Teredinibacter purpureus: one gene and its partner. The protein of the gene in region 2 interacts with the protein of the main gene of each other region in a pairwise test. Links are inferred from orthologs where the notes say so. Each region holds a gene or a part of one and is shown on either strand. Other genes may lie near its edges.

Region 1 (5,416 bases), 680 kb from region 2 along the record:
GGATGAAGAAAAAATCGCCTTTTTGGCTGAAGTTCACCAAGCCGGTATATTTGAAGTAAGCGGTGTTGATGGCGTGCATCTTCAGCATTTGATGACGGCAGCTTGCCCGCAAATCCTTTTTCCGTATGCACGGGAAGCCATTGATAACCTTGCAAATCGCGGCGGCTTCCCTCCGTTGAATTTGCCTCCTATCAATTTTGATATGTTGTTTGCGCAAGCCGCAGCCAAGGCTAAGGCTGAAACTGAGTCAGCTAGTGGCCAAGCGTAAATTGGTTGAGTAATGACACAGCGTAAAAAAGGGGCCAGTTGGCCCCTTTTTTGTGGGCGCTATTGTAGCGATCGAGGCTGTTTTCTGTGCAATCATGAATTTCACGACCATACTAAAACGGAATCCGTTGCATATTATCGAATGGAATTTGGAACGCCTTAATGTCGCTAGAAAACAAAAACCTCCATTCTGAGCGCCCGGGCTTACTTGATACGGGCTCAGGTGACGTAAGAAGACAGTTGAAATTTGCGCAAATTTTTGCGCTTATTTTTGGTGTGTTGTTATTGCTTCGTGCGATTGAATGGTTGATTTTACCCCGTATTGCTAGCCTTTCCTTCCTCTTGCTCCTCACTACTATCAGTATATTGTTATTGCGCCAGCACCATATTAAATGGGCTATCCATAGCTTTTTAGCCGGCTATTTGGTTGCTGTTGTGGTGGGGGTGGCGACGTCTGGCGGTTTGCAAAATGTAGTGATTGGTTGGCTGCTTTTGATTCCTGGATTAAGTGCTTTGCTTGGGGGGAAGCGAATTTTCGTCATTTGGACGCTTACGGCATTTACGGTGTTAGTCGGTTTGCTGGTGTTGAATATCTTGGGTTTCGCGAATGAAGTGCTAACCCCTGAACCTCTTCGCCGGGTTCAAAATTATACGCATGTGATGGGTCAGTTTGCGATGCTCTCATTTACGCTACATGCGTTCTCCCGTCAATTTGAATACTATGAAACCGAAATTGCACACCACATCGAGATAATTGAGCGAGAAGTGGATACCCGCCAGCGAGCGGAAAGTGTTGCCAATAATTCCAATCAGGCCAAAACACGTTTTTTGGCCAATATTAGTCACCAGTTGCGCACCCCGTTGAATAGTATTATTGGCTTTTCTCGGCGACTATTACACCGTGAAATTGGATTGGGCGATCGCGATAAAAATGCGTTGGATAGCATCTACCGCAATGGTAAAACGTTGTTGAAAATTGTGAATGGTTTAATTGAATTGGCACAGTTAGACAGTAAAGATCTTAACTTTAATTGGCAGCCTTGCGAGCTTTCTGATGCCGTCCGAGTTGAGTTGAGTAGCTGTGTCGGCGAGTTGGAAGCATTTGATGAGCGTGAATTTATTCTGGTATCTGCAGAGCCTTTTCAGATGATTGGCGATCCTATAAAAATATCGCAAATATTTCACAATATATTGGATTATTTTATTCGACATACTCGTGCCAGTAAGGTTTTGCTAAAGTGCGGTTGCAGTGTCGACAATGATGCTTGGGGCTCAGTTATTTTCCATGTGTTTGATTCCGATGTTAAAGCCGAGTCCATTGGTAGTATGTTGGAGTCCGAGGGCTCTGTTAACTTGCCGGGCGAAGTGGATGGCACCTTAGGTGGCGTTAGCTTGGCTATAGCGGCACGCTTGATCCAGCTTCATCAAGGCGCGATTAACGTAGTGGCGCTTTCTGGCCAAGAAATGGAGGTTCACGTGCTGCTACCTTCTGTATCGGATTATTATCCGTCGCTTTAACGTGTTGTCGTTCATTTTGGGTTCAGTGGCTAAACGTTAGCCTAGTGTCATCGTTTTCACGCCGAGGGCGCTGTCGTATGAAAATTTACTGCGTATTTATAGCGTTTACTATTGTGCTTGTATTTGCCGCAAGCGCTAAAGCGGAATTGCTTGAGAAGGAAAACGCAGCAGCCTGTCATTGCGCAGAAAAAACCCTAACGGGCATCCTGTAAAAGGGAGCCCGCTTTTAAGTGGCATTACGGCGTATAGGCCTAATGGCTTACTCTTCATCACTTCCGGACATGCCGAGCTCTTTGAGTTTGCGTGTTAAGGTGTTACGTCCCCAGCCTAACAGATTAGCGGCATCACGCTTTCGGCCCGCCGTGTGTTTTAACGCGGTTTCAATAAGCGCTTTTTCAAAGGTAGGCACTGCTTCAGAAAGAATGTCTTTTTGTCCGCAAGCCAATGCTTGATCAGCCCAATGACGCAAGGCTTTATCCCAATCACCACTCGGTGTTTCGGCCCGTTTTACTTCCATTAATTCGGGTGGAAGATCCTGTATATGAACCTCGCGGCCCGACGCCATTACGGTAATCCAGCGACAGGTATTTTCGAGCTGTCGAACATTGCCTGGCCAGCTTAAAGTAGCGAGATAGGCTTCTGTTTCAGAGGTAAGAATTTTAGGCTCTACATCGAGCTCGATTGCTGCTCGGCGTAAAAAATGTTGGGCGAGTTTTGGTAAGTCTTCGCGGCGGTTGGCCATTTTGGGTAGATGAATTCGAATAACGTTCAGGCGATGAAATAAGTCTTCGCGGAATCGATTCTCTTCAACCAGTGTTTCTAGGTTTTGATGAGTGGCGGCGATAATACGCACATCGACTTTAATGGCCGTGTGGCCACCGACACGGTAAAACTCACCATCGGCTAATACACGCAATAATCGCGTTTGAGTTTCCGCTGGCATATCGCCGATTTCATCTAAAAATAAAGTACCGCCGTCGGCTTGCTGAAAGCGACCTTGGCGTTGTGCTCCGGCACCGGTAAAGGCGCCTTTTTCGTGACCAAATAATTCGGATTCAATTAAGTCGCGCGGAATAGCAGCCATGTTTAGGGCAATAAACTGACCTTCTTTACGAGGGCTGTGGCGATGTAACGCTCTAGCCACAAGTTCTTTACCCGTACCAGACTCACCGTTAATGAGTACGGTGATATTGGACTGGGAGAGCCGGCCAATTGCACGAAACACTTCCTGCATAGCCGGTGCTTCGCCGATAATTTCGGTATCGAGCTCAGGTTCAAGCGCTTGGGTTTCTTGTTGCTGTTCAATCGCGTGGGCCAGCGCGCGCTGGGTTACGGCTACCGCTTCGTCAACGTCGAAAGGTTTAGGCAAGTATTCGAACGCCCCACCTTGGTATGCCGAGACTGCACTTTCTAAATCTGAGTGAGCGGTCATTATAATGATGGGGAGAGCGGGGTGTTCTTTGTGCAGGTTGGAGAGCAACGTTAAGCCGTCTGTGCCCGGCATACGCACGTCACTAATGATGGCGTCAGGCTTTGTGTTTTGAATTTGGCTGAGAGCTTTATCCCCGTTTTCAAAGCTCTGTGTGGCAATACCGGATTGTTGCAGGGCTTTTTCAAGTACCCAGCGAATGGAGCGGTCATCGTCAATTATCCAAACCAAATTTGGTTTATGCATGGTTATTATCCAGGGGTAAGTAGATGGTGAATTCTGTTTGGTTTTTGTCGCTGTTACACTCCACCAAGCCGTTATGTTGGCTGACTAAGTTTTGTGCGATAGCAAGGCCAAGCCCAGTGCCTTCGGCTCTGCCTGTAATCATGGGGAAAAAGATGTCTTCAATGAGTTCTGGCGCTATACCTAAGCCATTATCGATAATTGAAATTTTGGCAACAAGCGGGTGGTATTCTCGCCCAATGGTATAACGGCGTTGAATGCGTGTCGCAAAGGTAATTTTGGCGTGTTCTGTTAGTTTATCTTTGTTTTCGGTGAGTGATTGCATTGCATTGCGCGCAATATTCAGCACCGTTTGAATCATTTGGGAGCGGTCAGCAAATATTTCTGGAATGCTTGGGTCGTAATCTCGCTTGAGTGTTATGCGTCCACCGACTTCGGCTCTAATCATTGACATGACATGCTCAAGCACCTCATGAATATTGAGGGATTCTTTTTGACTGGATGTGTGTGGGCCCAGCATGCGATCTACAAGGTCTCTTAGCCGGTCCGTTTCTTCAATAATAATCCGTGTGTACTCTTCTAAGCCGGCGTCAACAAGCTCCCGAGAAAGTAGCTGAGCTGCTCCTCGAATACCGCCGAGGGGGTTTTTGATTTCGTGTGCCATGCTGCGCACTAAATTACGCGATGTTTCTTGTGATGAGAGCATTGCTTCTTCGCGACTAATGCGTAGTAGTCTATCCAGTGGTTGCACCTCTATGACCACATCGCCAAACTCAGCGCTTGGCGTTACAGAGTAATCTACAGTGAGGGTTTGCTGATTGTGCAGCTTCCAGTTCGCTTTTCGCTTGGTGAAGTTGCGGTTTTCTTTAAGTGCTTGAGCGAGTGATTGCGGTGTGCCATCGGCTGCGGAGAAAAGGGAGTGAATGGGGTTGCCGTGCACTTTGCCTGAGCTTACGCTTAGCGTCATTTCGGCAGAGGCGTTCATATATTCAATACACAGGTCTTGATCCAACACTATTACGGCTGTCATCAAGCTGTCGAGAATTTGCTGCTGTTTATCCTGAGTCACATTAATTATCCAAAATGCTACGTCTGATGACGGACGTTTTTAATAGCTCAATGCAATAACCAAACCAGAATCGTTGTAAACCGTTTTCTCTAAGATTCTTAGCGGTGGTTTAGAGCACGCACCGTTACTATAGAAAGAGCGTTTCCCTCTGATTGGCGTGTAATTGTGGTGTTTCAGAGATGTTCATCAGCGAGTGTTTTCTAGGAACGCTGTATTGTGATGAAGCAGGCGGAGCACCAGTATGGGTGTGCTTGAGGGGGCACCCCAAAAAAAACGACCTTGCTTGGAGCAGGCCCGTTCTGTTTGCGGGTTATTATGCACTAATATTGTGCGGTGCGCTGGATTAGCGTGGGGGAAGCTTGGGTTTTATGGGCGGGCGAATAATATAGGCAGTATTGGTTGGGGTGCTTTCAATAACGCTGTTGCTATCGTCAACAATAGCTGCTGACAAGGCGCGCCGTCCTTGTAGGCTACGTGTGAGTTCAATGTTGACGCTATTGGATTTTGTGGCAGCGCCATGCACTTTGCCGTCAATGCTAACTTGAAAAAAGTGGTTCTCTTGTAGTTTGCGGTTGGTTAACAAGATAACGGTCAGCGATTTTTCTGCTGGGCCGAATCGGCTATCGCTTTTTGGGGACATCATGCGCAGATTGTAGTGCGTTGCGGTTTCTGGTGTAGGTTCAGGAGCGAGAGAGGGTTGTGCAGAAGGTGTGGGTTTAGCACGGGTCGCAGGTGTTGTATTTAAGGGCTTTAGTTCCAGCGCTTGTGCGGAAGATGTTGGAGGCTCGTCGGAATAGGTAACATTGCCATACTGGTCAACATGTTTATAAATTTGATCGGCCCAGCTTTTTATGGCGTGCGTCAGCGCAAAAGGTAAAAGCAAGTGTATG
Region 2 (6,897 bases):
GTCTCACTGGTAGAGCGCCAAGTGGCTATCTTACGTGATCGCAATATGGACATGCGGCATCGGCTAAGCCAACTGCTCGACAACGCCCGCGATAACGATCGCCTGTTCGATAAAACCAAACGCTTAGTGCTAGCCTTACTCGAATGTAACGATTTGGGTGATTTGGTCGATGCGCTGTATTACAGCTTTGATAAAGAATTTAACATTCACTACACGCGCCTCATCTTATTTGGCAACAACAATACCCCCGTAAGCGAGGCGCGCATTGTCTCCATTCACGATGCCCGCGACTATATTGGCAAGCGCCTGAAGCTACCCAATACCGTCAGTGGTGGCATTGATGTTAAGGAGAGTGGGTTTTTATTTGATGGCGACGCACCCAATATCGGCAGCGCCGCAATAGCCGTGTTACAGCATGGAAGCCCTCTAGGCGTATTAGCCATAGGCAACCAAGACCCGAACTACTACCGTTCGAGTATGGGAACGCTGTTTTTAAGCTATATTGCCGAAGTACTTAATCGGCAACTGCCTAAATATTTGAAATAGAATGTGCGCGCAGCCTATAGCCCGTAAGGTGGTGCGCAAAAACCCGCCTTAAATGGGCTGCCCACCATAATTAGACTCAGGTTTTTTTGGCGGGTCGGCCACAACATTGGCTGGAATATGGTCAATTCGGCCGCCGCTCGCCAGAAACGCTTCAACTTCACTTTCTAAGTGCTTCCGCTCCGCATCCTTATCTAGCAACGATTCAGCAACTGTAAGGGCCGCTAGCGCCCCACCATCAGATTCAATAGCATCTTCATTTTCCACGTGCAAATTCCTCTCGTACATATTCTTATAGTTTAGTTACCACTTTCACAAACTCGGATAATTTATAGTTCAGAGTTTAGAATCTGTCAGCGGGGGGCATTCAATTTCTTTAGTTTTTTTTGTTCTAGCGTTAATAGAAAAACACAATATTGGTTATTTTATTAACGCGATAAACATAAGACACGGGAAAAAACGTGCGAACATTCGGGAGAGAGGCCAGAAAACAAACGCCTAAAACGGCGTAAAAACGAGGAGATGAATCGAGGGAATACAACGAAAAACGCCATGCGAAATAGCATGGCGTACAAGAAACTATGGCAACTTAAACCGCATCAGGGCCGGTTTCACCGGTACGAATACGGATAACTTCTTCGCAAGGCATTATAAATATTTTGCCATCGCCAATTTTGCCCGTTTGCGCAGCCTTAGTAATGGCCTCCACTGCCTGATCGATTAAATCATCACCCAAGACAAGCTCCACTTTTACCTTCGGAAGAAAATCAATAACGTATTCCGCACCGCGATAGAGTTCAGTATGACCTTTTTGGCGACCAAAGCCCTTCACTTCAGTCACCGTCATACCCTGAACACCGATTTCCGACAATGCATTACGCACGTCGTCGAGTTTAAAAGGCTTAATAACAGCAGTAATCAGTTTCATAGGAAGATCCTTAAATACACCCAAATCCAGGTTTTATTGTAGTTGATGGCTCGGCTACCCGGTCCGAACACCGCTTAAAATCGTCTAGGAGGGCAATTTACACCGATCGAAACCGAAAGACAAACCACTCGCACCGATTCGGGGCAAAGAATCCATCGCGTTAATCCCCCTCAAACCACACAGCACTCCACACGCGTGTGGCTAACTTGCACAACTCCCACGCATAAAAAAACCGGAGGCTGTCACCCCCGGTTTTTAATAGGCCTAACGCCTATGATTAACGCTGTGTAAGGATTTACTTACCGCCTGAAATAAACTCAGGATAAGCCTCCATACCACATTCAGAGATATCCACACCGTCAAACTCTTCTTCTTCACTAACACGGATACCCATAACCGCTTTGATCACTAACCACACAACCAAACTTGTCACAAACACCCATGTGAAGATAGTAAGCGCACCGGTCAACTGGCCCAAGAAAGAAGCAGCGCCGTCTTCGCCACCATTGGTAACAGGTACCAATAGAAGGCCTAAGAAACCCACAACACCGTGAACCGAGATAGCACCAACGGGGTCATCAATTTTTAGTTTATCCAATGTAATAATGGCAAATACAACCAACACACCACCAAGGCCACCGAATAAAGTTGCTTGCAACGCTGTAGGCGTTGAAGGCTCAGCAGTAATCGCAACAAGACCCGCCAAAGCACCGTTAAGCGCCATGGTCAAATCTGCTTTACCGAACAAGATACGCGCAACAATTAGCGCAGCAACTAATCCACCAGCCGCTGCCGCATTAGTGTTCATAAACACAATGGCAACAGCATTGGCACTTTCTACGCTAGCAGTAGCCAATACAGAGCCACCGTTGAAGCCGAACCAACCCATCCACAGAATGAACATACCCAAAGTCGCCAGAGGCAGGTTTGAACCAGGAATAGCGTTAACTTCTCCATTCGGGCCAAACTTTCCTTTACGCGCGCCTAACACCAGCACACCAGCCAGGGCTGCTGCAGCACCAGACATGTGCACAATACCGGAGCCTGCAAAATCGCTCCATTTAACAAAGCTCATGCCAGCACACTTGCCTTCGTCAATGCCGCCCAGCGAGTACATACCAAATACACCACACTCACCCATAGAACCCGCAACACCATTACCCCATGTCCACGCACCTTCCATTGGGTAAATAAACGCTGTCATAACAACCGCAAAAGCCAAGAAAGCCCAAAGTTTCATACGTTCGGCAACAGCACCCGAGACAATAGACATGGCCGTTGCAACAAATACAACCTGGAAGAAAAAGTCGGCAGATGGAGCATACGTCCAATCATCGGCAACACCGTCTCCAGTAATACCGGATAAGAACGTATCGCCACCATACATAATCGCGTAACCACAAACAAAATACATAATGCACGCAATGGCATACAGGGCTACGTTTTTAGTTAAAATTTCAGTTGTGTTTTTAGCGCGGACAAGGCCAGACTCAAGCATTGCAAAGCCAGCAGCCATCCACATTACAAGTGCGCCACAGACCAAGAAATAAAAGGTATCTAGGGCGTACTGCAGTTCAAATATTGATTGTTCCATAGGAGTTCTCCGAACAATTGGGATTCTATTTATCAGTAAAACAAAAGGTTAAAGCGCTTCTTCACCAGATTCGCCAGTGCGGATACGCACAACTTGCTCCAATACGGATACAAAGATTTTTCCATCACCGATTTTGCCGCTATGGGCCGCTTTACTGATCGCTTCTACAACCGAATCTAATTGGTCGTCTGCAACCGCAACTTCTAATTTGGTTTTAGGTAGAAAATCCACAACGTATTCTGCACCACGGTACAATTCTGTATGGCCTTTTTGACGGCCGAAACCTTTTACTTCAGTAACCGTAATACCTTGTACACCAATTTCCGATAACGCTTCACGCACTGCGTCGAGCTTAAAAGGCTTGATGATGGCAGTTATTAGTTTCATTGGACTGCTCCTATAAAGGGTTATGCAGCACGTGCTGCTTTATTAAATAAAAAAGCCGCTTCACCTAAAGGTAAAAGCGGCTTTTTGTAGTACTTACTCGATAGGAAGGCTGTAGCTCACTACAACATTCAAATCATCATCGTAAGCGCCTTCAACATCGTCAACAACTTGGCTGAAAATGAAGCTCAAGTTATCGTTATAAGCGTAAGACAAGTCAACGTGAGTCATATCATCATCATGCGCACCGGCATTCAGGCTAAACGCGCCAAAAGTAACACCCGCATTCACGTAATAATACTCTTCTAAATCTTGCAAACCGTGGTAGTAGCTAAGGCTAACAGGGCCGTAACCGATAGAAAGAACCGCTTCCATCAAGTCACCAATGTTAGATTCACTCTCGATTGGAACAACAACAGCCATATCGCCGTCGACACCCACGTAACGAGTTGAAGCCGTTGGGTACTGATACGACCAAACACTTAGATCAATATTCACTTCGCTTACTTCAGCACCAAAGCCTGCATACAAGTCATACTCAGTGCCGCCAGAACCGTCACCAGAGCTTACCCAAGTACCGGCATAGAAACCTTCGTTGCTATAGCTTAAATCGCCCGATACCGCAGGGTTACCATAGCCAGCACCTAAGTCGATACCACGCCACAAATATGAGCTCGCAACACCAACAGAAGCGGATACTTCAGCATTCGCTACAGGAGCCATTGCAGAAATCGCTAAAGATGCTGCAACAGCACCGGCCAATAATTTCTTAGAAGTTTTCATGTGTTTCCTCCAAATGTCTTTTAAATAATTATGTTAGCTTGGTCGATACCAAAACGAGCTAGCTTGCCTTGTTTTAGCACTAACCGCGCCAACTTTATAAATGTCTTTATTTTCAAATAGTTAGAACTTAAGCAACTCAATTCATATGTGTTTGAAAACGACAAAAGCACCATATTCGTGCGGCGATCAATGTAGTGCACCGTCGAGACGCACACAAATGATGCACGTGTTTTTTATTTGTTTTGTGACTTAACGCACCTAGATAACACGTCGCCATACGCCTTATTCAAGCTCAGCTCTGTGTCGTCAAAAACGGAAGACTGAGCCGAGAACGACAGGAAGGCCTACGGCCACCATTATCGCGGCCCATAAAAAAACCCTCGGGCTAACGCTCGAGGGTTTTGCTGGCCGTTAAAAAACGCTTTTAGCCTTTACGATAAAAGCGCATTAACTACTGACAAGTAGGTGTAGCCGCACTATTCGCGCCGTTAACACCTTGCATTCCTATAGTGGCGGTTTGACCAGGTTGCAGGCTGCTATTCCAGCCTACACCGGTTGCCGTATAAGGGTTGCTGCCCGAAACCGATCCATTCCAACTGCTGGAGATAGACGAGCCATCAGTGTATTCCCACGTCGCAGACCAATCACTAATAATCGCTTCACCGGTATTCGTGTAGCGAAGCTCCGCCGTAAAGCCTGAACCCCAATCATTGGTCACAACATATTCACACGATTGACCGCCCGTATCGGGATCGTCTCCGAGCACTTCGATAGTGATATAAGCTTCTCGACCTACTCGGCGGTCACAGGTCGTGTCAAAAATATACACGGCATAGGTCATTACCTCATACGTACCCGGCTGCTCAAACGTATGGCTAAAGTTTGTTGGGCCTGCAGTAACGAGCCTTTCGCCATCGACATACCAATCCACTTCATTCCAATCAAAGTCATCGGACAATTCAAAATCAACGGTTAACGGCGCATCACCACTGGTACTGCTAGCGAAAATGTCATAGTCCGGCACAGGCGGAGGACTAGCGATGGGCAACGGATAATTGTCGATCGTAATTTCGCGTGTTATAGAATCCGTAGCGCCTTCGGTGTCTGTAACCGTTAAGGCTACGTCGATGGTTTCATCAATATGCGAAGAGCCATTGAACGTTAACGTTTCACCGCTAAAGCTATCTCCCAAAATAGACCAGTCAAACGTAATATCGTCGCCATCAGGATCGCTACTGATACTCGCATCGAACTCTTTAGTGAAGCTGACGCAACGGCTGTCACTAGCCGTAAAGTCGGCTACCGGCGGTCGATTAGTCTCGGATTCATCCGTAAGCTCCATCGAAACTTGTTTCGTTTCGAGGTGGCCACCAGTATTCGGAATATCAATCCCTCTATCCACAATGTAGAGAGTCACGTACTGCCAACCAGGAGACTCGTAAGTATGGGAGGCAATGGGCGTGGTATTAGTTGTTTTTACGCCATTCGTGCTTTGATCCCATGCGAAGGTGTAGAGAAGTTCGTCACCGTCTGAATCGTAGCTGCCCGAACCGTCGCAGGTCACCGTGAGGCTACCCGGTACATTTGTACACTCCAAGCTCACCACCGGCGCCACGCCATTGCCCACAATATCGAGCACACCTGTTGCCGTTGTGGTTACACCTTCCTGGAGTTCTTCGATTGTAAGTGTTACATCAACGGTTTTAGATTCTTCAAATGTATGAACGGCGATTGAATTCTCCGAGCGTCGGTTAACAGCATCATCACCCTCGCCAAAAGTCCATCTATGCTCCCGAATTGGGGCGTAGGTGGGCATTATGCAAGGCTCAGCCGTGGGGCTTGGCGTAGGGGTTGGTTCCCCAGAAGCAGAAGGCGTCGATGACGACGAAGACGCACTTGAAGACGCTCCATAGCACCCCGGTGAACCCGTTGGTATGGGCGTTAGCTCAAAACCAGGGTCGTATTCATCTACGTCACACCTCACCCGCACACTTGAAAATTCAAACCCTAAAGTTTCAGAGTTACTTGAGTGGTATTCATTCTCGCAACTAAATTCCAATATTGGGTCAAAAGGCTCAGACCCTTCAATGGTAAAAGTTTTCGTTAAATGACGACTGTTATTGCCATCTAAAACGTACAACGAAATAGCGTATTCACCAGCACCCGAAAAACGGTGCGTCGCAACCGTAAGGCCAGAACTGTAATCGTAAGTGCCGTCCCATGCCCAGTAATGCGCAGTGGCGTCACCATCGGGGTCGTAAGAGGCAGAACCGTCGCAGGTGATTTCATAATTATTGCTGTCGACCGTACAATCAAAATCCACCACCGGTGGTTGAGTCATACCCGTTACTGCTTGCTCAACCGAAGCCTCCACAGAAGCGGTTCCATCACTAACGGTCACGCCAATAGTATAAGTGTCAGATTCTACATAATCGATGATACCCGTTGAGGAACTACCGGCAGACGCGAGTGTTCGACCATCACCCAAATCAAAAATGTATTCCAAGGTATCGCCGTCGGCATCGGTGGCTACTGCATCACAGACATAACTGAACTCGTAAACAGCCCAACCTAAATCAAAGAAATCGCCCACTAACTGATGTTCATCACACGAAAAACTACTGATTTCGGGCGGCTGATTTAAAGGTGTAACGCCACCACACGC

The links.
Region 1: the proteins of glnK (region 2) and glnL interact in binary tests that used the Escherichia coli proteins (3 or more experiments, as listed by UniProt). The link is inferred for Teredinibacter purpureus from one-to-one orthologs.

The regions. Positions count from the first base shown.
Region 1 is NZ_CP060092.1:475,420-480,835, reverse strand. The notes cover bases 2,490-5,416. They hold glnL (nitrogen regulation protein NR(II)), read right to left. Parts: upstream 4,527-5,416; coding sequence 3,453-4,526; downstream 2,490-3,452. Other genes in these bases: H5647_RS01860 (DUF4124 domain-containing protein), read right to left, coding at 4,870-5,416; glnG (nitrogen regulation protein NR(I)), read right to left, coding at 2,490-3,460. Outside these bases: protein-export chaperone SecB, read left to right, coding at 1-268; H5647_RS01875 (sensor histidine kinase), read left to right, coding at 430-1,785; H5647_RS22285 (hypothetical protein), read left to right, coding at 1,863-1,997; more of glnG, read right to left, coding at 2,045-2,489.
Region 2 is NZ_CP060092.1:1,151,876-1,158,772, reverse strand. The notes cover bases 1,784-4,652. They hold glnK (P-II family nitrogen regulator), read right to left. Parts: upstream 3,453-4,652; coding sequence 3,114-3,452; downstream 1,784-3,113. Other genes in these bases: H5647_RS05135 (TorF family putative porin), read right to left, coding at 3,546-4,232; H5647_RS05145 (ammonium transporter), read right to left, coding at 1,784-3,065. Also shown: H5647_RS05160 (DUF484 family protein), read left to right, coding at 1-546; H5647_RS05155 (hypothetical protein), read right to left, coding at 595-810; H5647_RS05150 (P-II family nitrogen regulator), read right to left, coding at 1,133-1,471; more of H5647_RS05145, read right to left, coding at 1,767-1,783; H5647_RS05130 (cellulose binding domain-containing protein), read right to left, coding at 4,684-6,897. UniProt on the Escherichia coli protein: Involved in the regulation of nitrogen metabolism. Regulates the activity of its targets by protein-protein interaction in response to the nitrogen status of the cell.